3 regions of the Micrococcus sp. HMSC067E09 genome follow, and region 3 is predicted to be linked to each of the others. Evidence: riboswitches for the same ligand, from Rfam matches in the RefSeq annotation. Region 3 holds a riboswitch; each other region holds the start of a gene.

Region 1 (9,834 bases), on a different contig from region 3:
GTGGTCCAGCGACGCCAGGGTGCGGGCCAGCAGATAGGGCTGCTCGTAGGTGACCGAGGCGGTGACGCCGAAGCCCACCCGGTCCGTCGCCGCGGCCATGGCGGAGACCGCGGTGAACGGGTCCAGCAGCGGCCACTGCACGCCGCCGCGGACGGTGGCCTCCACGCCTGCGCCGTAGACGTCGTAGAGGCCGAGGATGTCCGCGAGGAAGATCGCGGAGAAGCCGCCGTCCTCCGCCGTGCGGGCGAGGTCGGCCCAGTAGGAGAGCCTGTCGAACTCCGCGATGCGGGAGTCCGGGTGGCGCCACAGCCCCGGAGACTGATGTACCGGTGTCATCATCTCGAAGGCGCAGAGGCGGAACGGGGCCGGGTCCTGCGGCGTTGTCCGTGCGTCGACGGTCATCGGGCCTCCTGGATCACGAGGGTGTCGGTGGGGTCTGTCAGGGCGTCCGGCGCGGCAGCAGTCCCCCGCCCCGCGCTGCCGGGCACGGAGCGCTCGGAGGCCTCGGAGCCCTCGGCCGCATCCGGAGCGGCGACGGCGGGACGCAGAAGGTCGACGTCGTCGGCACCGCGGGGATCCCTGGCGAACGCCGAGGCCACCAGGGACAGCACGGCCAGCAGGGTGAGGTAGCCGGCGATGAGCCACGGGGTGCCTCCGCCGGCCCGGAAGAGCAGGGACGCGATGAACGGGGCGAAGCCGCCGCCGACCACGGTGCCGAGCTGGTACCCCAGATTCACCCCGGAGTAGCGCACCTTCACCGGGAACTGCTCGGCGAACCAGGCGGCCTGGGGGCCGTAGACGGAGTCGTGGGCGATGTTGATGACGAGCACCACCACCAGCGGCAGCAGGGACAGCGTCCCTGCCTCGACCACGAAGAACAGCACCCAGCCGGCCACAGCGGTCAGGGCATAGCCGAACTGCGAGACCCTGCGACGGCCGTACCGGTCTGACAGCGCTCCCCAGAACGGGGTGGAGATCAGGCCGATCGCGGAGGCGACCATGGTCGCCTGGAGCAGAACGGCGCTGTCCAGGCCCTTCAGGACGAGGTAGCTCACCAGGTAGGTGGTCACCAGGTAGTAGAGCCCGTTCTGCCCCAGCCGCAGGCCCGCGGTCACCGGGACCGGCCGGGTGTGGTGACGCAGCAGCTCCACCACCGGGGCGCTGCTGACGCCGTCGCTCTCGCGAAGCCGGCGGAACTCCTCGGCGTCCTCCACGCCCAGACGGATGAACAAGCCGACCACCACGAGAACAGCCGAGGCGAGGAAGGGGATGCGCCAGCCGACGGCGGCGAACTGCTCTTCCGTGGTCAGTGAGGTGGTCGCGGCGAAGGCTCCGGTGGCCAGGAGCATCCCGGCCGAGGAGCCGACCTGCGTGAAGGACCCGAAGAACCCTCGCCGTCCGGCCGGGGCGTGCTCCACGGCCGTCAGGGCGGCGCCGCCCCACTCCATGCCCGCGGACAACCCTTGCAGACAGCGCAGCACCACAAGCCCTGCCACGGCCCACCAGCCCACCTGGTCGAAGGTCGGCAGCAGGCCGATGCCCACCGAGGCCAGGCCCATGAGCACGAGGGAGATCACGAGGAGGGACTTGCGTCCCACTCGGTCCCCGAAGTGGCCGGCGAGGATACCGCCGAGCGGCCGGACGACCACGCCCACCGCGAGGGTGGCGAACGAGGCGATGGAGCCGGCCAGCGGCGAGGAGCCGGGGAAGAACTGGACGTTGAAGACCAGGGCGGCGGCGAGGCCGTAGAGGTAGAAGTCGTACCACTCGATGGTGGTGCCGATGAAGGAGCCGGACACGGCCCGCAGGCGGGTGCGGCGGGCCTGCTGGACGGTTGCGGTGCTCATCGTGCCCCTCCCTTCGGCGCAGTGCCCACCGCCGGGCCGGCCTCGGCCCCGGACGCCGACGGGGCGCCGCCCTGCTCGGAGTGCTTCGGCGCGCCGGCGGCGTCGCCGATGGCGTTCAGCCCCTCGGGCAGGGTGCCGTTGACGAACCAGTCGCCCACAGAGCGGGCGCGGAACGGGATGGGGTTGTGGGTGGCCACGGTCTGGGCGTTGCGCCAGAACCGGTCGAGGGCCTTGCCGGAGCGGGTGTTGGAGGCGCCGCCGGCGTGGAACAGCTCGGAGGCGGCACGGATCGCGGCCTCGGGGACGGTCACCTGGGCCTGTTCCACGGCCAGCTCGGCCGCGTAGACCTCCAGGGCCAGGTCCTCGCCCTCGGCGGCGGCGTCGACCGCGGCGATGGCCGCGTCCAGGGCGTCGGCGGCGTGCAGCACGGCGGCGGTCACGGAGAAGGCGGTGGCGGCGATCCGTCCGACGGCCTCCTGGATCAGCGGGTCCTCGCGGTAGAGCGCGCCGGAGCCGGTGTTGAAGGTGCGGGTGCGGGCGCGCACCAGTTCGGCGGCGGTGTCCCGGGCGCCGGTGGCGATGCCGGCCAGGACCGCCAGCAGGAACTGCTGGAAGTAGGCGGCCTCGATCACGGCCTCGGCCGTGCCGGCCTGACGGTCGAAGAGGTCGGCGCCGTCCACGGGGACGGACGTGAACACGGCGGTGCCGGTGGCGGTGAGGCGCTGCCCGAAGCCGTCCCAGTCGTCGTAGAGCTCGACGCCCTCGTGATCGACGGGCACCACGGCGAAGCAGCGGCCCGGCGTCGTCCTGCCGTCCTCGTCCGTGATGGCCGCGGAGACCCGGGTGTGGGTGGAGAACAGGGACGCGGTGGCGTAGCCCTTGCGCCCGGTGAGGACCGCGCCGCCGCCCGGACGGGGCTCGAGCCGGGTGTTGAGGGTGCCCAGTGCGTTGCCCGAGGTCTCCGTGGACGCGTTGCCCACGGTGGCTCCCTCGAGGATCAACCGGTACCAGCGCTCCTGCTGGGCGGACGATTTGTGGCGCAGGGACTCCAGGAACCCGTAGTGGGAGCGGTACTGGTGGGCCACGTTCGAGTCGGCGGCCGCCAGCTCCACCAGCAGGGCGGTCAGCGTCCGCACGCTCACCTCCGGTCCCCCGTGGGACCGGGGAACGCGCAGGGTGGCGAAGCCGGCGGCGTTGAGCTCGCGGATCTGCTCGTACGGCAGGGTGCGGTTCACGTCCCGCTCGGCGGCGCCGGCGGCGATGCGCTCGAAGATCGGGGCGAACCGCTGCCGCAGTCGAGCGAGGTCGTCGGTGTCCGGGACGTCCGGGGTGACGGCCAGCGGCGGACGGGTGGGGACCGCGTTCACGGTCGGGTCGTGGGGTGCGGTGAGGGGCGCGGACATGCGCGGGCTCCTTTCCATCGGTCCCGGCGGTAGCACCGTCCCGACCCTGCCGGACAGGGATGAGGGGGTTGCTGCGGCGTCGTCGATCCGGATCTCTCGGCCGCTCTGGATGGGTCGGCCACAGCACAGCACGGCCCCGCCCGGCCACGGAAGGCAGCCGCCCCACGTCCGTCATGGACACCCTCGCCGGACGGGCGTCGCCCGTCGGCGCCGCCCAGATGACCTGGCGCAACGCGTCCGCGCCCACCAGCCGGACCGGCACCGCGTCTGTGGCACACCGCGGGCCTACCGTGGACGCGCACACCATCCGGAGCGGCACCAGAGACCTGGCTCTTCGACGCCGCAGCAACCCGGGTCCGCCTCCCCGCGGGCTGCGGGTGCTCCCGCCAGGACCGATGGAAGGAGACACCCCATGCCCGTGTCCGCAGCCGGCACCGCCGCGGCCGTCGCCGAGACGGCCCTCCCCGCGCCGGATCCCGTCCGCGGCCCGAACGACGGCGTCCCCGCCGCCGCCCTGGCCACGCTGCCCGGTCCGCTGCCGCAGTCCCTGGTGGACGCAGCGGACCCGGACGTCCACCCGGGACGGCCCGCGGGACGGGCCCATGGAGGTCGGGGCGACGGCGCCGTCGTCGCCGAATCCGACCGACTCGCCCTCTGGGAGGCGGTGGGCCGCCGGCTGACCTGGGACACGGACTTCACCCAGGTGACGGACACGGTCCCCACGGACGCGGCCGCCGGGGCCGCCCCGCAGATCCGCTGGTACGCGGACGGGCGGCTCAACGTGGCGTACAACTGCGTGGACCGGCACGTGGAGGCCGGGCGTGGGGAGAAGGTGGCGCTGTACTTCGAGGGCGAGCCCGGGGACCGCCGCGCCGTCACCTACGCGCAGCTGCAGCGCGAGGTCGCCCGGGCCGCGAACGCCCTCGAAGAGCTGGGCATCGAGGCGGGCGACCGCGTCGTCGTGTACCTGCCCGTGCTCGTGGAGACGATCGTCATCACGCTGGCGTGCGCGCGGATCGGCGCCGTGCATTCGCTCGTGTTCGGCGGGTTCTCGGCGGAGGCGCTGCGGTTCCGCGTCGAGGACACGGGCGCCAAGCTGCTCGTCACCACGGACGGCCAGTTCCGCCGCGGCACGGCCGTGCCGGTGAAGGCCAACGCGGACGAGGCCGTGTCCGGGGACAACGCGATCGAGCACGTCCTCGTCCTGGACCGCACCGGCCACCGGGACATCCCGTGGACCGAGGGCCGGGACCTGTGGTGGCACGACGTCGTGGACCGCCAGCCGGACGTCCACACCCGGCGCGCCTTCGACGCAGAGCACCCGCTGTTCATCATGTACACCTCCGGCACCACGGGGCAGCCGAAGGGGCTCGTGCACACCTCGGGCGGGTACCTCGCCGCGGCCTCGTGGACGCACGACTTCCTGTTCTCCCACCCGGACCCGGCGCGGCGCGACGACGACGTCCACTGGTGCACTGCGGACCTGGCCTGGGTCACCGCCCACACCTATGAGATCTACGGGCCGCTGAGCAACGGCGTCACCCAGGTCATCTACGAGGGCGTGCCGAACGCCCCGCACCCGGGCCGGCACTTCGAGGTCATCCAGCGCTACGGGGTGACCAGCTACTACACGGCTCCCACACTGATCCGATCGCTGATGGGCTGGCACCCGGACGGCGTGCCCGCGGAGTACGACCTGTCCTCGATCCGCCTGATCGGCACCGTCGGCGAGGCTGTGAACCCGGAGGCCTGGGTGTGGGCGCGCACGCAGATCGGCCGGGACGCGCTGGACCGGCTGGACGGTCGGGCCGCCGCGGCGGGTAAGGCGCCGGTGCCCCGCGACGGCTCCGTCGGCGTGCCGATGGTGGACACCTGGTGGCAGTCCGAGACCGGCTCCACCGTGCTCTCCCCGCGCCCGACCGACACCGTCTTCAAGCCCGGCTGCGGGTCCCGCCCGCTGCCGGGTGTGGACGTGGACGTGGTGGACGACGACGGCACCTCAGTCGGCGCCCACCTGCAGGGGAAGATCGTGGTCACCCGGACCTCCCCGTCCATGGCCCGCACCGTATGGGGGAACCCGCAGCGGTTCTACGACTCCTACTGGGCCGACTACGCGCGGCAGGGCTGGTTCCTCGCCGGGGACGGCGCCAAGCGGGACGATGACTCGGACGTATGGATCCTCGGGCGCATCGACGACGTCATCAACGTCTCCGGGCACCGACTGTCCACCATCGAGATCGAGTCGGCGCTGGTGGCACACCCGGAGGTGATCGAGGCCGGGGTGTGCCCGGTCCCGGATCCGAAGACCGGGCATGCGGCGGTGGCCTTCGTGGTGGCGCACGAGCGGTTCGCCGTGGCCGGCCGCCCGGAGGAGACCACGGAGCAGGCCGAGCAACTGCGGCGGCACGTGGCGCGGGTGATCGGCCCGGTGGCGAAGCCGGCGCACGTGGTGTTCGTGCCGGACGTGCCGAAGACCCGGTCCGGCAAGATCATGCGGAGACTGCTCACGCAGCTGTTCACCGGTGACGCCCTCGGGGACACCACGAGCCTGCAGAACGAGCCGTGCGTGGCGGAGATCGAGAAGGCGGTCGCCGCCCGCCGGTGAGCTTCTGACGACTCCCGCCCCCGCCCCCCAGACGTTTTCACTCGCGAAACGGGAGGCGTCGCCTCCCGTTTCGCGAGCGAAAACGAGTGGGGAGTCCGGCGGGGAGCCGGAGGCAGGCGCCGGGGGCATCCGGCCTCCCCTCACGGCTGGGTGTCAGGGGTTCATGAGATCAGACTGGTCGACGACCTCGTCCTCTGCCGGCGCCTCCGGAGCCTCCACCTCGTTCCAGTCGGTGAACGTCACGACGGCTTCCTGGCCGCCGTCCTCGGTCTTCGTGCCCTCCACCCGGAACAGCGTGTTGTCATCACGGTCCACGTAGTAGACGTCCCCGGCGTCCTCGCTCTCAAGGAGATCCTCGGGGATCACGTACTTGTCGTACTTCTCACCGTCGATCTCGACCTCTTCGGCCTCGATGTCGTGGCCGTCGAAGTGATCGCTCTTCGGCATGTCCTCCACCATCTGGTCCACCAGGGAGGACATCGCGAACTCGCCCATGCCCTCGGCCTCCGAGGCGGACATCTTGAGCCACTTGTCGCCGAGCATCTCGGTGAAGGCATTGTCCTCGCCGTCGGACTTCACCTTCAGGTACGCGTCCCCGTCCAGCCTCATGACCTCCATGTTCACGGGGTCTCCGCCCATGGGGATGTTCATGGTGCCCTTCATGTGGGAGTCGTCCGTGGCGCCGGCCAGGTCGACGGTGCCCGTGCTGTCGTCCTCCTCACCGGTGGCCTCCATGTTGATACGCAGGCTCTCGGCCTCCTCGAAGTTCTTGCGAACCTCCGGCCAGGCCTCATCCAGGGTGGGCGTGGAGCCGCAGGCGGTGAGCAGCAGGCCACCGGCGGCGAACATGCCAACGGCGATGGACACACGGTTCTTCATGGTCGGTCCCCTCGTCAATGATCGTGGAGGAAGGCCGGACGCCCGCCTCCGAACTCTATGTTCCCCCATAGAATCACAACGGATTCCACCCGCGTCCACCCCTGACGAACGTGGACCGGCACCGTGGCCGGACGCCTCAACCCTTCCCCGGCCAGACGCCCCCACCCCTCCCCGCAGCGTCTTCGCTAGTGAAGTGGGAGGCGCCCCCTTCCCGTTTCGCGAGCGAAAACGCCAGGGGTGGGCGGAGGGGGGGGGAAACGCCAGGGGTGGGCGGAGCGGAGAAACGCCAGGGATGGGGGCGTGAGACCAGGGATGGGGGACGGGAGAACGGGGCAGCGGGTCAGTCGTCGTCGAAGATCTTGCCGATCGGCTCGCGCTTCTCCGCCTGGAACGCCTCCTCCGCACGGCCGTGGGCCCAGTATGCGGAGACGGACAGTTGCCTGCGGTCCAGCCCACGCACGTCGGTCAGGTGCCTCCGGGCCCGCTTCACCTGCTCGCGCTCACCGTGGACGAACGCCTGCACGCGGCCCGGCCCGAACTCGAGCTCCTCGAGCGCGTCCACCCAGAGCGCGGTCTGCGGGCTGAAGTCCCCGCCGCGGTGCAGCCAGCGGACCTGGACTCCCTCCGGCGCGGCGAACTCCTGCTCGTCCTGCTCTCCGGACACCTCGATCAGTGCCACGCCCCGCGCCTGCGGCAGCCGTGCGGCCATGTCCTCGCACGCGGCGGCCAGAGCCGGCAGTGCCGCCTCGTCGCCGGCGAGCACATGCCAGTCCGCGTCCTCGTCCGGCCGGTAGGCGCCGCCGGGTCCGAAGAACGCGACCTTCTCCCCCGGCTGCGCCTGCGCAGCCCACGGGCCGGCCAGGCCCTCGTCCCCGTGCACCACGAAGTCCACGGCCACCGTCTGCGCCCGTGCATCCACCGCGCGGACGGTGTAGGTCCGGCGCACGGGCATCTGCTCGGGGGCCAGCCGCTCCCGCAGCACGTCCATGTCATAGGGCGGTTCCAACCCGAGCGCGGGATCGGCGAACAGCAGCTTGATGTACTGGTCGGTCGCCCTCTTCGCGGCCCAGCGCTCGTGGAACGCGGCGAACCCGTCGCCGCCGAGCACCACGCGCACCATGTGGGGGGTCAGCTGCTCGGTGCGGACCACCTCCAGCACCGTCTGCGGTCGCGGCGGACGGCCACCCCCGGCGGGGGCGGCGGTCGAGGCGGAGTCGCGGGCGCCGTCGTCGTTCTTCACGGAAAGCTGCCTCCAGGGGATCGGCGGGGAATACGAAACGTCTGTCTCACCTTATCCACTGTGCGGTCGAACGGACACCAGGCGGCGGTGCCCCACTAAGATCCTCGGAGGCTTTCAACCGCCCACTTTGAACCACCGGGAAGGGAAACAGACCATGACCGCTCGGACCGGACTCGTGCGCGCCTGGAATGCCGGCGGCGCCCCCGGCGAGACCCTCCAGGCCGCCCTGCCTCAGCAGCGGGTCGCCGCATGACCGCCGGCAAGGCGCAGCCGGACACCGACGCGCAGTCCTCCGCCCACTCCCTGCCCACCGGCTCCGTCCCCGTCACCCTCGCCCCCGGCACCGGCCGCCTCATCGGCCTGCTCGTGTCCGCGGCCTTCGTGGTGATCCTCAACGAGACCATCATGTCCGTGGCACTGCCGCGGCTGATGGCCGAGTTCTCGGTCTCCGCCGCCACCGCACAGTGGCTGTCCACCGGCTTCATGCTGACCATGGCAGTGGTGATCCCGTTCACCGGGTGGGTGATGAACCGGTTCACAGTGCGGCAGGTGTTCGTCTTCGCGATGAGCACGTTCACGATCGGCACCGTGGTGGCCGGCCTGGCCCCGCTGTTCTCGGTCCTGCTGGCCGGGCGCGTCGTCCAGGCCGTCGGCACGGCCATCATGATGCCGCTGCTGATGACCACCGTGCTGAACGTGGTCCCCGTCTCCCGTCGCGGCCGGGTCATGGGCATCATCTCGATCGTCATCGCAGTCGCACCGGCCGCCGGGCCCACCGTGGGCGGCGTGATCCTGGAGCACCTGACGTGGCGCTGGATGTTCGGCGCCGTGTTCCCCATCGCCCTGGCCGCCCTGGTGGCCGGCGCCCTGTGGGTCCGCAACGTCACGGAGCCGGAGAAGATCCGCCTGGACGGCTTCTCCGGCGTGCTGTGCGCGCTCGGCTTCGGCGGCCTGATCTTCGGCCTGTCCAGCATCGGCGAGGCCGCCGGCGGTCACGCGCCGGTCGCCCCATGGATCCCGCTCGCCGCCGGCGCCGTGTTCCTCGCGTTCTTCGCCTACCGGCAGGTGCGCCTCGGGGACGACGCCCTGCTGGACCTGCGCACGCTCGCCCGGCCCACCTATGCCACGGCCCTGTGCTGCATGCTCGTGACGATGATGTCCCTGTTCGGCGTCATCATCCTGCTGCCGATGTACTTCCAGCAGGTCCTCGGCTGGACCACACAGGAATCCGGCCTGGCCCTGCTGCCCGGCGGTGCCGCGATGGGCGTCCTCGGCTACGTGGTCGGCAACCTCTACGACCGGGTGGGACCCCGTCCCCTGCTCATCCCGGGCTCGCTGCTGGCCGCCGGTGCGCTCTGGGGCTACACGTTCCTCTCCCCGCAGTCCACAGCGGCGTTCGTGATCACCCTGCACATCGTCATGAGCGTGGGCCTGTCCATGATGTTCTCCCCGCTGATGACCACCGCCCTGTCCTCTCTGCCGCGCCGCCTCTACGCGCACGGCTCGGCGCTGCTGTCCACCCTCCAGCAGGTGGCGGCGGCCGCCGGCACCGCCCTGTTCATCACCCTGCTGACCGTGGGCACGGCCGGGTCCGCCGCCCACGGCTCGGACCAGGTCGCCGCCACCATGGACGGTGTGCACCTGGCCCTGCTGGCGGGCGCCTGCGTGTTCAGCCTCAACGTGGTGGCCGTGTGGTTCGTGAAGCGCTCCTCGAACGAGGCCGCAGACGCCCACTGACGCGGCCTGACACTCCGCGCAGCCCAGTGGCCACGAGCCGATCGTGGCGCACGTCACGATGTGATCGAAGCGCAACGCAACGGCCAGAGAACGCCCAGCAGCGTCTGCGCCTGCGGTCAGGGC
Region 2 (9,834 bases), on a different contig from region 3:
CGCCCTGCGCCATGCGCTGGTGGAGGAGATCATCGTGGTCGCCTGGATGGTGGACCGGCTGTCCTATCTGCAGCAGCTGCGCTCCTGTGGCCTGGCGGGGGAGCAGGCTCCGGAGCTGCCGGCCCCGCGCACCACGGACACCGGTGCCTTCCTGCCGGTCCGCGTCACCGCGATCGTGATCGGGCTCGCCGTGCTCCGTGCCGGCTACCACCTGTACCAGGGCATCGGCCCCGGACTGGGCAACGCGGCGATGGGCGTCGTCTTCGTGCTGTTCTACCTGCGCTGGCGCCGCGTCATGCCGCTGGTCGTCGCCCACCTGCTGCTGGACGTCACCGGGTTCGTCGCCGCCCCGCTGCTGGCCCAGCTGGGCTGGTTCGGCACCTGACCGTCCCCGCCCGAGGCCCGGTCCGATGCCCAGTCCAACGTCCGGTCCGTCCCCGTCCGACGCCAACTGGTGAGGACACACCCTCATCGCCCGCGCAGGAGGGGTGCCAGACGGTGTGTCCTCACCAGTAGACAAGTAGGCCAGCAGACCAGTAGGCGAAGCGCGCCGGGGAGGCCGCCAGGAAGAGCGTCGGGGGCCGTCAGGAAGAGCGCCGGGGGAGGCCGTCGGGAACAGCGCCGGGGTGGCCGTCGGGAACAGCGCCGGGGTGGCCGTCGGGAACAGCGTCGGGGGGCCGCCAGGACGAGCGCCGGGGGTGAGGGAGCCGTCAGAGGGTGACGGTGCCCCGGGGGGTCTCGAACCGTACGGTCAGCAGGCCGGGGGTGCCCGAGGGCGCGGCGTACTCGATGGTGAGGTCCTCGACCTTCTGGGACGGATCGTCCAGGCCCAGCCAGGAGCGGACGCGCTCGCGGGAGCCGGCCAGGGTGAGCGAGGAGATCGAGGCCTGCGCCGGGGCCGCCAGGGAGGGGTGGAGGTCCTCGGTGCCCTCGTCCCAGCAGACGAGGTACGGGACCTGCGGGTCCGCGATCAGGCCCTTGATGCCGATCTGCTTCCAGGTCAGCTCGCGGCCGTCCGGGAACTTGCGGTTGCCGGGCACGGCGGAGCGGCCGAGGCGCTCTTCGAAGGCGGAGAGGTCGTCTGTGGCCACGACCCAGCCCATCCAGCCGCCGCCCTGCTCGGAGCGGGAGCGCACGGCCTGGCCGAACGGGGCGTTCGCCGCTGCCGGGTGGTCCAGGACCTCCACGACCTCCAGGTACTGGCCGTGGGCCATGGGGAACAGGGCGTTGCGGGTGCCGAACCGAGGGTGCACGCCGCCCTTCACGCGCTCCACGCCGAGGGCGTCGGAAACCCGTTCCACGGTGGCGTCGAGGCCCTCGGGGCCGGCGGCGTAGGACACATGGTCCAGGCGGATGGTGCTCACGAAGATCGTCCTCTCGTCGGCCCAGGGGATGTCAGCCGGGCTGTCGTGAGGCTCAGGCTAGCCCTGTGTGACGAAGGACATGAAATCGTGACGAGCCGGTGTGCGGTCGGTGTGTCCCCGATGCCACACTGGCGTCACGGTCACGAGAGCCAGCACCAGTGCCCCGGCATTCTGGCCGGCAACCCTCCCCACCGCGGCGGGGTGCCCCGGGTGACGACCAGGCCGGCCCCAGACCGGGGCCCGGCAAGCGCGGTCGTGTCATGCGCCCGCTCCCGCACGGGCGTGCCAGAGCCCCGGACCTGCTCAAGGTCCACGGCAGTCCGAGGTGCGGGGGCATGGCCGACCCTGACAGCCCCAGGAGTCCGCCATGACCACCCAGAACAGCGCCCCTGAGACGAGCGCCTCCGCGAACGCCGAGACCCCCGCCGCCGAGGCCTGGGGCTTCGAGACCCGTCAGATCCACGCCGGCGCCGAGCAGCCCCACGCCCACGGCGCCACCGCTCTGCCGATCGTGCAGACCACGTCCTTCGACTTCCCCAGCTCCCAGGTGGCCGCGGACCGCTTCGCGCTGGCGGACCTGGACCCGCTGTACACGCGGATCGGCAACCCCACCCAGCAGGCGGTGGAGGAGAAGATCGCCGCGCTCGAGGGCGGCGTGGGTGCGCTGCTGCTGTCCTCCGGGCAGTCAGCCACCACGTTCGCGATCCTCAACGTCGCCGGCGCCGGGGACCACGTGGTGGTCTCCACCTCGCTCTACGGCGGCACACAGAACCTCTTCAAGCACACCCTGGCCAAGGTCGGGGTCCGGACCACCTTCGTGCAGGACCCGGACGACCTGGAGCAGTGGCGGGCCGCCGTCCGCCCGGAGACCAAGGCGTTCTTCGGCGAGTCCCTCGGCAACCCGCGCGGGGACGTGCTGGACGTCGCCGGTGTCTCCGCCGTCGCCCACGAGGCCGGTGTCCCGCTGATCGTGGACAACACCCTGGCCTCGCCGTACCTGTTCCGGCCGATCGAGCACGGTGCGGACGTGGTCACCCACTCGGCCACCAAGTACCTCGGCGGCCACGCCGCAGCCATGGCCGGCGTGATCGTGGACGCCGGCACCTTCGACTACGGCAGGTACCCCGAGCGCTTCGGCGGCTTCACCGAGCCGGACGAGTCCTACCACGGCCTCGTCTACGCTCGGGACCTCGGCGCCGACGGCGCCTTCGGCGTGAACCTCTCCTACATCCTCAAGGCCCGCGTGCAGCTGCTCCGTGACTACGGATCGGCGATCTCCCCGTTCAACGCCTTCCTGGTGAACCTCGGCCTGGAGACCCTGTCCCTGCGCATGGAGCGCCACGTGGCCAACTCCCGCCGGGTCGTCGAGTACCTGGAAGGCCACGGGCAGGTGGAGGCCGTGGTCCATCCCGAGCACGCCTCGAGCCGGTGGAACGCCCGTGCGAAGGAGCTGTTCCCGCGCGGCGCGGGTGCGATCGTCTCCTTCGAGATCGCCGGCGGCCGCGAGGCCGGCGCGGCCTTCGTGGACGCTTTGACCCTGCACCACCATGTGGCGAACGTGGGCGACGTCCGCTCGCTGGTGATCCACCCGGCCTCCACCACCCATTCCCAGCTCACCGAGGACGAACAGCGCGCCACCGGCGTCACCCCGGGCCTGGTCCGCCTCTCCGTGGGCCTGGAGTCGATCGAGGACATCCTCGCGGACCTTGAGACCGGCTTCGCCGCCGCCTCCGGCGCCGTGAGGCACGACGACGGCCCGGCCGCCTCCGCAGGGGAGGCCCGGTGACCGCGGTGGACGTCAGGGGCACCCGCACCGATCTGCCCGCCGGCGGGTTCCACCGGCTCTGCGTCGGGCCGCTGGACACGGAGACCGGCGGCCACCTGCCGGCAGTGGAGCTCGCCTATGAGACGTGGGGCACGCTGAACGCCGAGGGCACCAACGCCGTGCTGGTCCTCCACGCCCTCACGGGAGACGCCCACGTGGCCGCCCACCGCCAGGACCCGAGCACCGGCTGGTGGGATGAGCTCGTCGGTCCCGGCCGCGCCGTGGACACGGACCGCTGGTTCGTGGTGGCGCCGAACATGGTGGGCGGCTGCTCCGGTTCCACCGGCCCGGCGAGCCCGGCCCCGGACGGACGTCCGTGGGGCTCGCGGTTCCCGTTCATCACCCTGCGCGATGCGGTGGAGGCGGAGGCACGGCTGGCCGACCACCTCGGCATCGCCCGCTGGCATGCCGCGATCGGCGGGTCGATGGGCGGCGCCCGGGCCCTGGAGTGGGCCGTGAGCAGGCCGGACCGTGTGGCGGGCGTGGGGGTGCTGGCGTCGACCGCGCACTCGAGTGCCGAGCAGATCGCCTTCGCCCAGTCCCAGGCACAGGCCATCCGCCTCGACCCGCAGTTCCGGGGCGGTGACTACTACGGAGGTCCGCAGCCCGAGGCCGGCCTCGGCATCGCCCGGCGCATCGCCCACATCACCTACCGCAGCGCCGAGGAGCTGGCCGTGAGGTTCGGGCGCCGCCACCAGGGTGAGGAGGATCCCTTCGGCACGGCGGCAGGAGAGCGTCTGGGCCGGTACCAGGTGGAGTCCTACCTGGACCATCAGGCCTCCAAGCTGGTCGGCCGGTTCGACGCGAACGCCTACCTGACCCTCACCGAGGCCCTCATGAGCCATGACGTCAGCCGTGGCCGTGGGGGCGTGGCCGAGGCGCTGCGGCGGTTCACAGGCCGGGCCTTCGTGGCCGCCGTGGAGACCGACCGGCTCTACCTGCCCGCCGAGTCCCACGAACTGGCCGCGCTGCTGCCGGCCCGGCCGCAGGTGCACATGATCGACTCACCGCTCGGGCATGACGGCTTCCTCGTCCACTACGGGCAGGTCGCCGAGCAACTCCGGCAGGACCTGGCCCTCTGAGCCGACGGCGGCCCGGACGCACCCCTTGTGCGTCCGGGCCGTCGTCGGGGCGGCGGGTTCTCAGCCCTCGTTGTAGTCCGAGCCGTGCGGCATGTCCGCGCCGAACAGGGGAGCGGCGTCGGGGCGCTTGGCGCTGCGGCCGTCTCCGGAGGAGACGCCCTTGATGCGGCGGATGACCCACGGCACCAGGTGGGTGCGCGCCCACACGACGTCCTCGGCCCGCGCGTGGCGCCAGTTCCGCGGCGGCAGCGGCTTGGGCACGAACGGCTCCAGGTCGTGCTCCACGTTCAGCGTCTCCAGGACCATCGCCGCGATCGTGTGATGTCCGGTGGGGGAGAAGTGCAGGCGGTCCTCGGCCCACATCTCCGGGCGGGAGAGGACCTTCAGGGACCACATGTCCGGGACCAGGCAGTCGTGGCGGGCGGCGATGGTGCGGACGTTCTCGTTGTAGATGGCCACCTTGCCGCGGATGCGGCCGAGCACCGGGGTCTCCTTCACGTCCGTGGCGTTGAAGAGGAGGATGGTGGCCCCGGAGGCGGACAGCCGCTCGACCGCGGTGTCCAGCCGGACGGCCACCTCGTCCGGGTCCGCCCGGCGAAGGATGTCATTGCCGCCGGCGCAGATGCTGACCAGGTCCGGCTGCAGCTCGAGGGCGGGGTCGATCTGGTCCGCTGCGATCTGGTCCAGGAGCTTGCCGCGCACTGCAAGGTTGGCGTAGGCGAAGCGCTCGTCGTCCGGGGTGAGGCGGGCGAGTTCTTCGGCCACGCGGTCGGCCCAGCCGCGGTGGTAGCCCGGCTTCTCGGCCACCGGGTCGCCGATGCCCTCGGTGAACGAGTCGCCCAGGGCCACGTAGCGGCGCCACGGATGCGTGGTGGGCGAGGCGGCAGGGGAGGCGTCGTCGGGACGGGAGGCTGTGGAGGAGTCTGGGTGCGGAGTCGTCACAACAGTGCATTCTGGACCCCAAAGGGCATGTGGAACAAGGAATCGGAGCGGGATGCTCCACTTCGGTTGCTCCGCATACGCTGGACGCCATGACTTCCACCACCGAGTTCACCGTCCGCTGGTCCCACCCTGAGGGGGAGCGCACCGATCACCTGCTGGTGATGCTGCACGGCTTCGGCGCGGACGAGAACGACCTGTTCGGCCTGGCCCGCGAGTTCCCGGAGCGTCTCACCGTGGCCTCCGTGCGCGCGCCGCTGCAGATCCCGATGGGCGGCTTCGCCTGGTTCCCGCTGTCCCAGGACCCGGTGACCGGGGAGATCGGTTCGGACGCCCCGTCCGTGCGCGCCGCCGTTGAATCACTGCAGGCCTGGGTGGAGTCCGTCCGCGCAGACTTCCGGTCCGTGACCCTGCTCGGCTTCTCCCAGGGCATGGCGATGGCCATGTCCCTGCTGCGCCTGGACCCGGCCGCCTACGCCTGCACCGTGGGCCTGTCCGGCTTCGTCGCCGACCCGGACCGCGCCGAGCCCGAGCTCGCCACCCTCTTCGACCGGGACGACGAGGTCGCCCGCGTCCGGCCGAAGGTCTTCTGGGGTCGCGGCCAGGAGGACCCGATCATCTCCGAGGCCCGCGTGGAGGCCACCCACGGCTGGCTCAACGAACATGTGGACATGACGAAGATCGTCTACGCCGGCCTCGGCCACGCCGTCCACCCGCAGGAGCTCACCCACGTGGTGCAGTACCTGGACCAGGTGGTGCCGGGGAGGGGCTGACTCAGCCTCACGGCGCCTCGATCACGATCGACTCGCCGTTGAACTCCACCACGTCTCCGTCGTGCAGCTGCGCGCCGCGCTGGGTGCGGACCTCGCCGTTCACGGTCACCATGCCGTCCTGGATCACGTCGCGGGCCATGGCGCCGTCCTCCACGAGGGAGGCGAGCTTGAGGGCCTGGCCGAGGCGGATGGTCTCGTCACGGATGGGCAGGGGCTGTGCGTCGGAAGCCATGAGGCCCATTGTCCCCGGTAGGCTTGCCCTCACGCGAGTCGTGCGCGTCCTTCGGCCATGCCCGGACGCCGCCGGCCCGCCGCCCATCGCCCCGCCGCCGTGTGCGGGGCGCCCCACACCCAGGACGGAAGTGACATTCACCCATGGCTGCCAAGTCCCCGCTGGACAACGTCATCAACCTCGCCAAGCGCCGAGGCTTCGTGTTCCAGGCCGGTGAGATCTACGGCGGTTCCCGCTCGGCCTGGGACTACGGGCCGCTCGGCGTGGAGCTGAAGGAGAACATCAAGAACGAGTGGTGGAAGACCTTCGTGCGCTCCCGCGCGGACATGGTCGGCCTGGACTCGTCCATCATCCTGCCCCGCGATGTGTGGAAGGCCTCCGGCCACGTGGACACCTTCACCGACCCGCTGGTGGAGTGCACCTCCTGCCACAGGCGCCACCGCCAGGACCACCTGGAGGAGGCCTTCGAGGCGAAGAAGGGCCGCATGCCCGAGTCCATGGCGGAAGTGGTGTGCCCGGACTGCGGCACCCGCGGCGAGTTCACCGAGCCCCAGCTGTTCTCCGGCCTGATGAAGACCTTCCTCGGCCCCGTGGACAACGAGGAAGGCCTGCACTACATGCGCCCGGAGACGGCGCAGGGCATCTTCGTGAACTTCCTCAACGTGGTGAACGCCGCCCGCAAGAAGCCTCCGTTCGGCATCGGCCAGATCGGCAAGGCGTTCCGCAACGAGATCACCCCGGGCAACTTCATCTTCCGCACCCGCGAGTTCGAGCAGATGGAGATCGAGTACTTCGTGCCGCCGGCCCAGGCGCAGGAGCACTTCGACCGCTGGGTGGACCAGTGCTGGAACTGGTTCGTGGACCTCGGGATCAACCCGGACAACCTCCGCAGGTTCGACGTCCCCGCCGAGGAGCGCGCGCACTACTCGGACGGCACCATCGACCTGGAGTACCGCTTCGGCTTCGGCGGCGGCGAGGGCTGGGGCGAGCTCATGGGCGTGGCCAACCGCACGGACTACGACCTGTCCCAGCACACCGAGCACTCGGGCACGAAGATGCAGTACTTCGACCAGGCCGCCAACGAGCACTACACCCCGTACGTGATCGAGCCGTCCTTCGGCCTGACCCGCGCCATGATGGCGTTCCTCGTGGACGCCTACGCGGAGGACGAGGCCCCGAACACCAAGGGCGGCGTGGACGTGCGCACCGTGCTGAAGCTGGACCCGCGCCTGGCCCCGGTCAAGGCCGCCGTGCTCCCGCTGTCCAAGAAGCCCGAGCTGCAGCCCGCCACCCAGTCCCTCGCGGCGGAGCTGCGCGGCCTGTGGAACGTCGAGGACGACGACGCCGGGGCCATCGGCCGCCGCTACCGCCGCCAGGACGAGATCGGCACCCCGTACTGCATCACCGTGGACTTCGACACCCTCGAGGACCAGGCCGTCACCATCCGCGAGCGGGACACCATGGCCCAGGAGCGCGTGGCCCTGTCCCAGGTGAAGTCCTACCTGCTGGAGCGTCTGGTCAAGTGACCGGCGCGCAGCAGAACGGCAGCGCCCGTACCGCCCCGGAGGGACTGACCCTGCGGGCGTGGGAGGACGGCGACGACCTGCGGCTGCTGGAGGTCTTCGGCGACCCCGTGGACGTGCAGCAGCACCAGGACCGCGCCATGCTGGCCGCCTCCTCGGACACCCCATGGCGCCGGTGCATCGTGGCCGAGGTGGACTCCGTCCCCGTCGGCGCCGCGGTGGTCTATGCCTCCTCGCTGCACCCGCAGCGGCTCTGGCTCTACGTGGAGACCGCCGCCTCCGAGCGCGGCCGCGGCATCGGCTCCGCCCTCCTGGACGCTCTGCGCCGGATCGTCACGGCGGCGCACGCCGCCGGTGAGGTCACGACGACGGCACTGAAGTCCCGCTTCGGCCTCGCCCCCGAGGACACCAGGACGGTGGCCGAGGGGGAGGAGCTGCCGGAGCTCGACCTCGAGTCCCGCGCCGAACGCGCGGCCCAGGCCGAGGCGACCGGCGGCTTCCTCGCCGCCCGGGGCTTCACCCGGATCCAGCGCTCCCGGCGTGTGGCCGTGGCCGCCCGCTCCGTGGCACTGCCGACGCTGCGCACCGATCAGACCCCGGAAGGCGTGAGCCTCGAGGAGTCCTCCACCGGCTCCGTGGAGCTCACCCGTGCCGTGGCCGCGTTCTACAACGGTGTCCATGACTGGGACCCGGCCGAGATGAGCCTCGGCCGGGCCCAGCAGATGCTGCTGGGCCCGGACACCGGCGCCGCCGGCGCCGTGGTCCTGCGCGACCGGCCCGGCGCCGACGGCGGGGCTATCCGTGCGTTCGCCGTCTCCTACACGGCCGAGCGCCAGGAGGACCCTGCTGACGTGCTGCTCGGCTGGGACCCTGAGCTGGAGGACGCCGAGGCTCAGCAGGCCGTGGCCGACCTGCTTGCGCTGCTCGTGGCCCAGCACCCCGTGCAGATCGAGGTGGACGACTCCATGACGGCCCTGGCGCCGATCGTGGACGGCCTGCTCACCGCCGGCTACGCCCAGGTGCTCGCCGACGCCTCCGTGGTGGCGACCGCATGACCACTGCCGGCCGTGAGCCGGAGGAGGCGGCCAGCGCGCCGTCTGCGGGCGAGAGCCGGTCAGCGGTGGCCGGCGCGGTGCAGGACCAGTGAGCACAGCACACCGAGCGCGGCCAGCACGGGGAAGACCAGCAGGGCCAGGGTGAGCGGCACCGTCGTGGCCAGCAGGCCGACCAGCGGGCTCAGACCGATGCCGGCCACACGCATCAGCCAGGACACGATCGCCAGGCCGGTCTGCGCCGGCAGGCCGGGGACCTCATCGCCGAGCGCGTAGGCGGTGGGGACCACCACCGCGCAGCCGAGGCCGCACAGCGCCAGGCCGGAGAGCACCACCGGCAGGGCAGCGGTGAACAACACCAGCAGCAGGCCGAGGACCACACAGGACAGCCCCACCGTGAGCGTGGTGCGGCGGCCCAGCGCCGCGAGGACGCGGTCGCCGGTCAGGCGGCCGAGGAACTGGGCGAGCAGCAGAGTGGAGGCGCCCAGGCCGGCGACGGCGGCGTCCAGGCCCCGCTCGGTCTGCAGGAAGAGCGAGGTCCACGCGTTGCCGAACTCCTCCACGCTGAACCCGGCCATCGCGATCACCACGATCGGCACGAGCGCCAGGTAGGCGCCGGTGCGGGTCGGAGTCCGGGCGGAATCCGTGGCGGCGTCCGGTGCCGTGGAGGGCCCGCCGCGGTCGGCCGCCTCGACGGCCTGGGGCGAGGCCGAGTCGGAGGCCACGGTCTCCGTCGACGGCGCGGGGCCGTCGTCGGGACGTGAAGGGGCGTCCGGGAGGAACCGGCGGTGGACCAGCAGCAGGATGACGGCGCAGGCCAGGCCGTTCAGGCCCAGGTGCACGGACATCGGCAGCCCGGCGCCCACCGAGAGCGCACCGAGGCCTGCTCCGGCGGCGGCACCGATGCTCCACCCGGCATGCATGGAGGTCAGCACCGGCCGGCGGAGCACGGTCTGCACACGGATGCCCTGGGCGTTCTGCGCGGTGTCCACGATCGCGTCGCCGATGCCGCAGACGAACAGCAGGCCCGCGAAGACCCAGACG
Region 3 (9,834 bases):
CGCCATCGTGCGCCGCCAGCCGTTCGGCGGCTGGAAGCGCTCCGTGGTGGGCGCCACCACCAAGGCCGGCGGCCCGCACTACCTCCACGGCCTCGTGCACTGGGAGGACGCCCCGACCTGGCTGACCAACCCGGAGTCCTCCTCCGGCGCCGACGGCGAGCCGAACGTGGACCCGTCCTGGCTGCACACCGCCCAGAAGCTGGACGAGCAGACCTGGACCACCGTCTTCGGCCCGGACCAGGACATCTCCGCGCTGCGTGCCGAGCGCAACGTGCTGCGCCACGTGCCGACCCCGGTGCTGGTGCGCTGGGAGCACGGCCCCGCCGAGCACCTGCTGCGCGTGGTCTCCGCCGGCCTGCGCGCCGGCGCCCCGATGACCGTCTCCATCAACCCGGTCCCGTCCACCGAGGAGGGCGACGCCTCGAACATCTCCTCCGAGGGAGTCCGCGGCCAGGTGGAGCAGCTGCGCCGCGAGTTCCAGGGCACCGAGCTCGGGGCCCCGGTGGACATCCACGTGGAGCCCACGGGCGAGTTCCACCGCCGGGCACAGCAGCTCGCGGGGGTCCCGCCGACCGCCGAGGGCGGCGGCGACGCCCGCATCCGCCTCATCTCGGACTGGGTCGGCGACCGTGCCGGCGCGCTGGCGGCCAAGCGTGCCCTCCAGCACGCGCTGGGCGGCACCCCGGACGTGGCCGTCTACGCCGGCCCGGTGGTCTCCGCCGGCGAGGTGGAGCTGCTGCCGTTCGTGCACGAGCAGGCGATCTCCATCACCGCCCACCGCTTCGGCACCCCGGACCACCTCACGGACGGGATCCTCTGATCCGCACGGATGATCCGGCCGGCCGCGGGCCGTCTCCCTCCCGGGAGGCGGCCCGCGGCGGGTCTCGGGGCGCCTGCGGTGCTGCCTGCTCTCCGCCCTGCGGCGGGCCGGGATGAGCTCGCGGCTCGGGGCGCCTGCGGTGCCGCCCGTGCCGCGTCCGGGGGACTGCCGGCGACGCCCCCTCCACCCGGGGGTTACTCCCCGGTAGGGTGGCGTCCATGCACCTGATCTTCCGCACCGTCGCCACCCTGCTGAAGTCCCGCCGTCGCAGCCGCGTCTCCCTGTGGGAGCCCACGTCGGTCCCGTTGCGTGCTCTGCTCACGGACGTGGACATCGCCTGGCACATCAACAATGGGCAGTACTTCGGCCTGTTCGACCTCGGCCGCTTCGACCTCATGGACCGCTGCGGCCTGTGGAAGGAGTCCCGCAAGCGCGGCTGGCTGCCGGTGGTGCAGGCCGAACAGATCGCCTTCCGCCGTTCCGTGGAGTTCGGCCAGAAGTTCTCCGTGGAGACCCGTTTCCTCGGGTTCGACGAGCGCTCCATGTGGCTCGAGCAGCGGATCGTGGTGGACGGGGAGGTCTACGTCCGCGGCTACATCTGCGGCCGCCTGCGCGCCAAGGACGGCCGCCCGGTGAGCAATGAGGAGATCGCGGACGCCGTGCGCTCCCTCGGCCACGACCCGGAAGGCGGCCCCGGCATCCCGGAGTGGCTCCACGAATGGCGTCGGAACATCGCCCTGCCCTCCTCCCGCACCCCCGTGCCCCACACCTGGTGAGCCTTCCCGACGACGGCCCCGCCGCCTGTCGGGGCCGGCTCGCCGGCCGCTGCGGCCGGCCCGCCGGCACGGTGATTCCCGACACGCCCAGGAGGCGGCCGTCGTCGTGAACGAAACGCCACCGGCGAGGCCCCGCATGCGGCTATGCGGGGCCTTTCCGCGCCCGTCCCGTGGACGAAGTGTCCACGGCGGACACGGAATGTGAGGGGAACGTCCGTCGGTACTGTCATTCCACATCCTGATACGGCACGATGTTCGGGTGAACAACAGATTTCTCGTCATCGCCGCGCTGTCGCTCGGGGCTCTGATCGTGGTTCTGGTGGCCTCGCTGGGCAACGAAGCCTGGTGGTTCCTGGCCGTCATCCTGGTCGCCCTGGCCATCCTGGGCATCTGGGACTTCACCCAGCGTCGGCACGCGATCCTCCGCAACTACCCCATCCTCGGCCACTTCCGGTACCTGTTGGAGTCCATCCGCCCGGAGATCCAGCAGTACTTCATCGAGCGCAACTTCGACGGCAAGCCGTTCGACCGCGACACCCGATCGCTGGTCTACGCGCGCTCCAAGGGCCTCGACAACCACAAGGCGTTCGGCACCGAGCGCGACACCGGTGAGATCGGCTACGAGTTCCTCCTGCACTCGTCCGCCCCGGTGAACCCGCCGGCCGAGCCGCCGACGGTCCGCATCGGCGGGCCGGACTGCAGCCAGCCGTACGACATGTCCCTGATGAACATCTCCTCGATGTCCTTCGGCTCGCTCTCCGCCAACGCGGTGCTGGCCATGAACAAGGGCGCCGGCATGGGCGGCTTCGTCCACGAGACCGGCGAGGGCGGCCTCACCAAGTACCACCGCGGCAACGGCGCCGACCTGTTCTGGGAGATCGGCTCCGGCTACTTCGGCTGCCGCAACGAGGACGGCACCTTCAACGCGGACAAGTTCCGCGAGAAGGCCGTCCTCCCCGAGGTCAAGGGCATCACCATCAAGATGTCCCAGGGCGCCAAGCCCGGCCTGGGCGGCATGCTCCCGGCCTCCAAGATCACCCCGGAGATCGCCGAGGCCCGTGAGATCCCGGAGGACAAGGACTGCCTGTCCCCGGCCTCGCACTCGGCGTTCTCCACCCCGCGTGAGATGGTGCAGTTCATCGGGCAGCTCCGTGAGCTCGCCGACGGCAAGCCGATCGGCATCAAGTTCTGCGTGGGCTCCCGCGTGGACGTGCTCGCCATGTGCAAGGCCATGTGGGAGGAGCGCATCGCTCCGGACTTCATCATCGTGGACGGCTCGGAGGGCGGCACCGGCGCCGCCCCGCTCGAGTACTCCGACCACATCGGCACCCCGCTCACCGAGGGCCTCATGCTCGTCCACAACGCGCTGGTCGGCACCGGCCTGCGCCACATGGTGAAGATCGGCGCCGCGGGCAAGATCGCCACCGGCTCGGACATCGTCAAGCGCCTCATCCAGGGAGCGGACTTCACCATGTCCGCCCGCGCCATGATGATGGCCACCGGCTGCATCCAGGCGCAGAAATGCCACACCAACGAGTGCCCGGTGGGCGTGGCCACCCAGGACCCGCGCCTCATGCGCGCCCTGGACGTGGAGGACAAGTCCGCCCGCGTGTACAACTACCACCGCCTCACCGTGCGCGAGGCCGTGCAGATCATGGCGTCCATGGGCGTCACCGACCCGTCCCAGCTGAACACGCGCATGCTGCGCCGCCGTGTGGACCACCTGAGCACCCGCTCCTACGCGTCCATCTACCGCTGGATCCGCCAGAACGAGCTCCTGAACGCCCCTCCGGGCGGCTGGGACATCGACTGGGAGGAGGCGGATGCCGACCACTTCGGCGAACATGCCCCGATCCAGTACCTGAACGACCACAACCCGGAGTGGCGTTCGGAGCTGCTCGTCACCCCGACCCAGCGCGCCCAGGCGAATGCGGCCGAGCGCCGCGCGTCGGCCGCCGCGGAGGAGGCGCACCCGTCGACCTCCCCGATGCCGCGCGTGACCCAGCTGGCCGAGGGCCAGTCGCTGTACGACTACTACGGCAACGGAGTCACCGGCCAGCGCGCAGTGGAGGACAGCCGCAGCACCTCGGCTGCCGGCGGCTCCACTGCTGCACAGCAGGCCCCCGTCCGCGATGAGACCGCCGAGCATCCGCACGACGACGAGCACACGGAGCCGTACGCCGCCGGCCCGTCCCAGGACGATCACGGCAACCGCCGCATCGAGGAAGGCGACGAGGACACGAGCCGTGGCACCACCGAGACCGTGGAGGGCGGCGACCGCCCCGAGGGCCGCGCCTGACCCCGAGGTCGGCGCGTGACCCCGAGGGCCGCGCCTGACCCCGCGGACCCGCCGCGGTCCTGACACGAGCCGGCCCCGGCAGACCAGACGGTCTGCCGGGGCCGGCTCTTCCGTGTGCGGGTGGGACCGTCAGCCGCCCTGGCGCTCCTCGCGGCGGCGCTGGAAGGCGGCGAAGGACCGGTAGCCGAGCGCGCCGAGGGTGGCGACGCTGACGAGCAGCACGGCGATCAGCCACCCGGGCGCCTGCCCGACGCGGGCCAGGAGCGGGCCTCGCTCCGCCCAGTCCATGGAGGAATCGTCCGTCTCGCCCTCGGAGAGGATGCTGCGCAGGTCCTCGGTCTGGTCGCCGGAGGCCTGCGGCTTCACCAGCTTCTCCTTCTGCGCGTGCTCGAGGGCGGCGAGGGCGTCGTCCTCGAGGAGACGGCCGGAGTTCTGCAGGCCGGACAGGGCGCTGTCCGAGGCGTCGCGCAGGGTGCTGTTGCGGCTGGAACCGTCGTTCGAGCCGAGGGACGCGGCGCCCTGGGCCTCGGTGGCCCCACCGGGGGTCGGCGCAGGGTAGAAGTCCAGGTCCAGCGGCTCGCCGGACGGGGACATCGCGCCGTCTCCGGGGGTCCCGGAGGCCTCGGGGCTCGGGGCGTCGTCCGTGCCGGGGCTCGGGGCCGGAGTCCAGGAGTCGTCCTGGCCGTCGGCGGACGGCGACGGGGTCCAAGAACCGGGCACCTCGGAGGACGGGGCCGGCGTCCGGGTGCCGGGCGCGGTCGAGGATGGGCTGCCGGGGCCGTCAGGGGCCGAGGAGGCGTGCGGGGTCCACGGGGTGGACAGCGGCGGGGTCGGACTCGGCGACCGCGGGGTGTCGGACGGGCTGGGCGACCTCGGGGTGTCGGACGGGCTGGGCGTCGGGTCCTTGGTCGGGTCGTCGGACGGGCTGGGCGTCGGGTCCTCGGTCGGGCTCGGCGTCGGTTCCTCGGACGGGGTGGGGTCCTCGGTCGGGTCGTCCGACGGGCTCGGAGTCGGGTCGTCGGAGGGCGAGGGGGACGGCTCGCGTGACGGGGAGGGGCCTTCGGTGGGGTCGTCCGACGGGCTCGGCGAGGGGTCCTCGGAGGGGGAGGGGTCCTCAGTGGGGTCGTCAGACGGCGAGGGGGAGGGCTCGCGTGACGGGGAGGGGTCTTCGGTGGGGTCCTCGGACGGCGTCGGGTCCTCGGAGGGGGTGGGGTCCTCAGTGGGCTCGGTCGGGGTGCCCGACGGCGAGGCATACGGCTCCTGTGACGGCGTGGGTTCCTCGGACGGGTCGTCGGACGGGCTCGGCGACGGATCCTCGGTGGGGTCCTCAGCGGGCTCGGCCGGGTCACCCGACGGGCTCTGCGACGGATCCTCGGACGGCGTCGGCTCCTCGGTGGGGTCCTCCGTGGGGGAAGCGGTCGGCTCCTCGGTCGGCTCCGGGGTGGTGGTCTCCGCACTCGACGACGGCGCGGTGCTCGGCTCGGCGGTCTCCACAGCGTGGGCCGGGCCGGCGAGCACGGCGGCAGAGAGCAGCACGCCGGTCACGCCGAGGGCGCGCGCGTGTGCGGAGCCGGTGGTGCTGCGTGCGGTCATCAGTGGGTCCCCTCCGGGCTCATGGCCGGTGCCGGGTGCAGTCAGGTCTGGATGCACGAGGGCCGGTCGGCCGCATGTCGAACGCCTGCAAGGACGATTCTAGCGGCTCACCGGCCCTTGTGACACTCCTGTGTCCATGCCCTGGGCGTGGTCTCATGCCCAGGTCAGCGCCCCGCCGGGCGGGGCGTCACGGCCTCAGAGGCGGGTGACGTTGGCGGCCTGCAGGCCCTTGTCGCCCTGGACGGTCTCGAACTCCACGCGGTCGTTCTCCTGGAGCTCCTTGAAGCCCTGCGCCTGGATGGCGGAGTAGTGCACGAAGACGTCGGCGGAGCCGTCCTCCGGAGCGATGAAGCCGAAGCCCTTCTCGGTGTTGAACCACTTGACGGTGCCCACGGTCATGGGGGTGTCCTTTCGCTGTGCCCGCCTGCGGTGCGCAGGCTGTCGGCGTCGGTGCCGTGCAGCGGGCTCGCGGCACGGGTGAAGCGGTGACACTGCACCGCGAAGACCAACGCCCCCTGGCCGTCAGGCCCGGGTACTGCAAGAAGACGGGTAAACAGGGAGAACTGCTTCTTGCCCATCGTCTCACGTTTCCCGACGACGGCGGTACACCGGCCGCTGTCCTCCCGGCCCTGTCGCAGGGAGGGGGACGGGCGGATGACGCGGGGCGGCCGTCGTCGTGCCTCCCGCCGCCGGCGGGCGGAGGCGATCCGGGCGGATCAGGCGAGCGGGCGCAACCCGGTGAAGGCGTTGTGGTGCAGGGCTGCCGGGGCGTGGACGTCCGTGTGGTCGGCGAAGCCCAGGACCTCCATCAGGACCACTGTGTGGTCGCCGGCGTCCACCTCGGCGTGCAGGCGGGTCTCCAACCACAGCGAGGAGCCCTCGAGCAACGGGGTGCCCCGGCCGGTGCGGTGCAGCTCCAGCCCGGCGAGGCGGTCTCCGGTGCGGGAGGCCAGCTGACGGCACAAGTGGTGCTGCTCCTCGGCGAGCAGGGAGACGCCGAGGGTGTCCGCGTTCCGCAGACGCGTCCACGTGCGGGAGGACTTCTGCGCGGAGAAGGACACCAGCGCAGGCTCCCAGGAGATCCCCACGGCGAAGGAGGAGGACACCATCACCTCGTCCACACCGTCCGACCGGCCGGTGACGGCCACCGCGCCGGTGGGGAACGCGCCGAGTCCTCGGCGCAGGTTCAGGGGTGTGATGTCCTCGTCCCACCGCGGATGCGCGGCGGTGGCGGGGGAGAGCAGTGCGGTGGTGGTCATGCGTCGGATCCCTTCGGAACGGACGCGGCCCTGCGGTGCAGGCGGGCGGACCGACGTGTCCGCAGAGACGCTGTACTTGCCCAACCGGGGTGCCGGAGGGCCGAATCCTCACCTGGAGCACCCCACTGCAGCGTTGAGAGGGTTGCCGTCCCGCCGGCCAGGGCCGTGAATGGCGGGAACTCGTGATTCTGGGCTCCACGGTAGGAGCGGGCACGCCGGGGCGTCAAAGGTGTCGACCCTGTGAACGACACGCGAGGTCACACCGATGCCGTCGCCGTGCCGAGCAGCGGCGAAACGACGGTTTTCCTGCGCCGTAGTCTCGGCGGAGCACTGCCAGAATGTGATGCTTGACACATCTAGGGCGGCTGGGTCAGGATGACGCTACTCGAGAGAGGGGGGGGAGCTCGAGACCGCAACCCGCGGCCCCACGGCCGGTTCACCTGAAAGGGGTCGGATCATGTGGATGGACATCAAGAAGAAGCTGTCGGCGGTATCGGCAGGGGTCGTTGTGGCAGCTGCGCTGACGGCAGCCCCGGGAGCGGGGGCGGTGACCTCATCCCCGGAGGGGGGTGTCATCTCGCCGAACGCCGACTGTGCAGAGGAGAGTTGGACGACTGTCAATGTGACCTCGAATACCTTCAAGAAGTCCCATTCGGCTTATTCCTCTGTGTCTGGGGCGCCCGGCGTGACCCTCTCCATCGCGACTGGACGAACGTTTGCCGTCAGCGGGGACATTACGGGCGAGGTGTCAGGTGATGTTCGTGCAATCCTCGCGGGTGTTTCGGCCAAGGTAGGCACCCGAGTGGGTGTCACCTATTCCTCCACCAATACGATCAGTGGAGCGTGGAAGGTGCCGGCTAGCTATAAGAACGGTGGCAAGCTCGTGATTGGTGCCAAGCGGGCTAAGGGAACTTGGAAGCGCCAGATGCTGACCAGGAACTGCAAGGTAGTGACCGTGCGTAGCGGGTCGTTCACCACTCCATGGCAGCAGTTCCACTTTCAGCACTACCGTCTCTGACCCAGGGGAAGTGCTCCGGCGTCGAACTCGAAAGGTTCGGCGCCAGAGCACTCCCGTTTCGTTCACTCATGACAAGAAGGTCAATCATGTCCTCCTTCCCCCTCCTGCGATCTACTCGTTGCGCCTCGGTTATCGTCGCGGCGATTCTCTTCGGTACAGCCATGACAGGATGCTCCTCCGCCTCGGACAACAAGACGTCCAGTTCGGGGGAATCCAGTGTTGCAGCGTCATCGAGTGACCCGGCACACGCGTCCGCATCTTCTGCGGAGTCCACGGCCGCTTCCGGCGCGGGCTCGTCAGGCTCGGACGCTGAGGAGGCGCTTCCGGCCGCTCTCTTCGAGAAGGACGGGATGACGTTGGTCGAGTACTCACGCCAGCATCCGGATGCCGGCTACCTCGACCCGGCGACGGAGTCTGTGCTCGAGGAAGCGGTCGGGACCGGTTCGCAGGAGATCACCGTGGATGCACAGAAGGGTGCGGTTCTGCGGGTCATCCTGCTCTGCCCCTCGGACGCGACGGGTAAGACGGATATTCACACCTCTCGGGAAGGCGAGGACGAGAAGACGTGGATGGCCGGCTCGGAGGGTGCGTGCGGTGACTGGTCTGCGGCGACGGCTCCCGTGCCAGAGGCCGGACCCATGACCTTCACGGTCACGGTGGACAACGATTCCCCGTTCCGGGTCGTCCTGACTGCACTCTCCGAATGACGCAGCCTCGGAGAAGGGGCGCGGCGGGACGTGAATCCCCGGGAGAAGCGTCTCGCCGCACCGCTCCCGCCTGGCCGGCTCTGCCGAGCGTTCGCATGCTCCGGCTGGTGGCCGGTGCCCTTGCCCTGACACTTGTCGTGGGCCTCACCGTCCAGGCGCAGGCCACACAGCGGCTCCGGGACCTTGTCGATCGCAGCTGGCGCGGTACCTACGACCTCGTCGTCTCCGCCCCCGGTGCCGCCCCGAGCTCTGAAGCGCTCTCCGCTCCGCTGGACACGGCCGCGTGGACGAGCTCGGCCGACCGCCTCAGCACCGCCGACCTCGACCGCATCCGCGCGGTGTCCGGCGTCGAGGTCGCCGCCCCGCTCGGCGACCTCGGCGTGCGCAGCGTGGCCAACCAGGATGCCGTGATGATCGGGTACCCGGCGGACGGCAGCGTGGAGGGTCCCCGCGCGTTCGACCTGGAGGCCCGTGTCCACACCGACGACGGCCTCGGCCACCGTCCCGTGCTCGGTATGGACACCACGCTCATCGGTTATTTCTCCGACGATGGCCCGATCGAGGACGCCCGGCCGCTGCTGGAGGACCAGGCTGTCTGCGATCCAGCTCCTCCTGAGCCCGGCCCCTGCACGGACGTCGAACTCCCCACGCTCGCCCTCGGACCCCGCGGACGCACACCCGAGCCTGCGCAGCGTGAGGTCCCCGCCGGCACCTACTGGGCCGCCCCGTGGGCGGAACCCGACCCGCAGGGCAACCGGATGGTGGTGGTGGACGCCGCGGCGGAGGCGACGTTGCTGGACCTCGGCGGCAACACGGCCGCCGCGGACGCGTTCCGTGTGCTCGCCCAGTCCTCGCCTGCCGGGTCGCTCTCCGCAGTGGTCGACCGTCTCTCGGGCGCAGCAACCGAGGAGGCACGTGCGCTCGTCGAGGCGAAGGACCGGCTCCCCGCCCACCTGCAGATCCTCGCGGACACCACCGGTCGCTCCGCGGAGTCCCTGAGCGCGGTCCCCGTGCTCGCCACGAGCGTCGGCTCGGCGCCCTTGTCCCTGGAGGTGCGCGCCAAGCCCTACCGCGAACCGGCCACCCGCCTGCGCATCGAGCAGGCTCCGGTGGACCCACGGGACCCCACCGGTCCGCGCGGCATGCTCGGCCTGCCCACCTGGGAGCTGCCCACGGGCGGTCTGGCGACGCAGGAGGACGTCTCCACCTCCGACGTCTCGGGGCGGTTCGGCGGCCTCGGCCTCGGGGTCACCGTCATCCCCGTGCCCGGGCTGACCACGGTCCAGGACCCGGTCCTGAGCTATGACTCACCTCGTCTGTCTCTGGTACAGGAGACGCGCACCCTCACCCGGCCGACGACGG

The links. A riboswitch is a leader RNA that binds a small molecule or an ion and turns the genes downstream of it on or off. The one in region 3 is predicted to bind S-adenosylmethionine.
Region 1: it holds a riboswitch for S-adenosylmethionine, as region 3 does, so the genes downstream of both, HMPREF2863_RS00390 (acyl-CoA dehydrogenase family protein) here and HMPREF2863_RS10705 (flavin reductase family protein) in region 3, are expected to answer to the same signal.
Region 2: it holds a riboswitch for S-adenosylmethionine, as region 3 does, so the genes downstream of both, HMPREF2863_RS06380 (O-acetylhomoserine aminocarboxypropyltransferase/cysteine synthase family protein) here and HMPREF2863_RS10705 (flavin reductase family protein) in region 3, are expected to answer to the same signal.

Annotation. Positions count from the first base shown of each region.
Region 1 covers NZ_KV809405.1:38,230-48,063, reverse strand. The annotation lists gene HMPREF2863_RS00400 (LLM class flavin-dependent oxidoreductase) at 1-402, opposite strand, end outside; gene HMPREF2863_RS00395 (MFS transporter) at 399-1,847, opposite strand; gene HMPREF2863_RS00390 (acyl-CoA dehydrogenase family protein) at 1,844-3,250, opposite strand; SAM riboswitch class I at 3,262-3,366, opposite strand; gene HMPREF2863_RS00385 (AMP-binding protein) at 3,663-5,855, shown strand; gene HMPREF2863_RS00380 (hypothetical protein) at 6,009-6,734, opposite strand; gene HMPREF2863_RS00375 (siderophore-interacting protein) at 7,075-7,974, opposite strand; gene HMPREF2863_RS00370 (MDR family MFS transporter) at 8,224-9,711, shown strand.
Region 2 covers NZ_KV809438.1:212,069-221,902, forward strand. The annotation lists gene HMPREF2863_RS06370 (CPBP family intramembrane glutamic endopeptidase) at 1-385, shown strand, start outside; gene HMPREF2863_RS06375 (VOC family protein) at 711-1,364, opposite strand; SAM riboswitch class IV at 1,503-1,620, shown strand; gene HMPREF2863_RS06380 (O-acetylhomoserine aminocarboxypropyltransferase/cysteine synthase family protein) at 1,732-3,150, shown strand; gene HMPREF2863_RS06385 (homoserine O-acetyltransferase MetX) at 3,147-4,271, shown strand; gene HMPREF2863_RS06390 (SGNH/GDSL hydrolase family protein) at 4,332-5,213, opposite strand; gene HMPREF2863_RS06395 (alpha/beta hydrolase) at 5,303-5,983, shown strand; gene HMPREF2863_RS06400 (RNA-binding S4 domain-containing protein) at 5,991-6,224, opposite strand; gene HMPREF2863_RS06405 (glycine--tRNA ligase) at 6,359-7,741, shown strand; gene HMPREF2863_RS06410 (GNAT family N-acetyltransferase) at 7,738-8,793, shown strand; gene HMPREF2863_RS06415 (MFS transporter) at 8,853-9,834, opposite strand, start outside.
Region 3 covers NZ_KV809453.1:74,120-83,953, forward strand. The annotation lists gene HMPREF2863_RS10680 (bifunctional proline dehydrogenase/L-glutamate gamma-semialdehyde dehydrogenase) at 1-820, shown strand, start outside; gene HMPREF2863_RS10685 (acyl-CoA thioesterase) at 1,039-1,596, shown strand; gene HMPREF2863_RS10690 (FMN-binding glutamate synthase family protein) at 1,856-3,895, shown strand; gene HMPREF2863_RS10695 (hypothetical protein) at 4,025-5,488, opposite strand; gene HMPREF2863_RS10700 (cold-shock protein) at 5,684-5,887, opposite strand; gene HMPREF2863_RS11920 (hypothetical protein) at 5,884-6,066, opposite strand; gene HMPREF2863_RS10705 (flavin reductase family protein) at 6,205-6,747, opposite strand; SAM riboswitch class IV at 6,815-6,935, opposite strand; gene HMPREF2863_RS11630 (hypothetical protein) at 7,211-7,765, shown strand; gene HMPREF2863_RS10710 (hypothetical protein) at 8,116-8,472, shown strand; gene HMPREF2863_RS10715 (hypothetical protein) at 8,568-9,834, shown strand, end outside.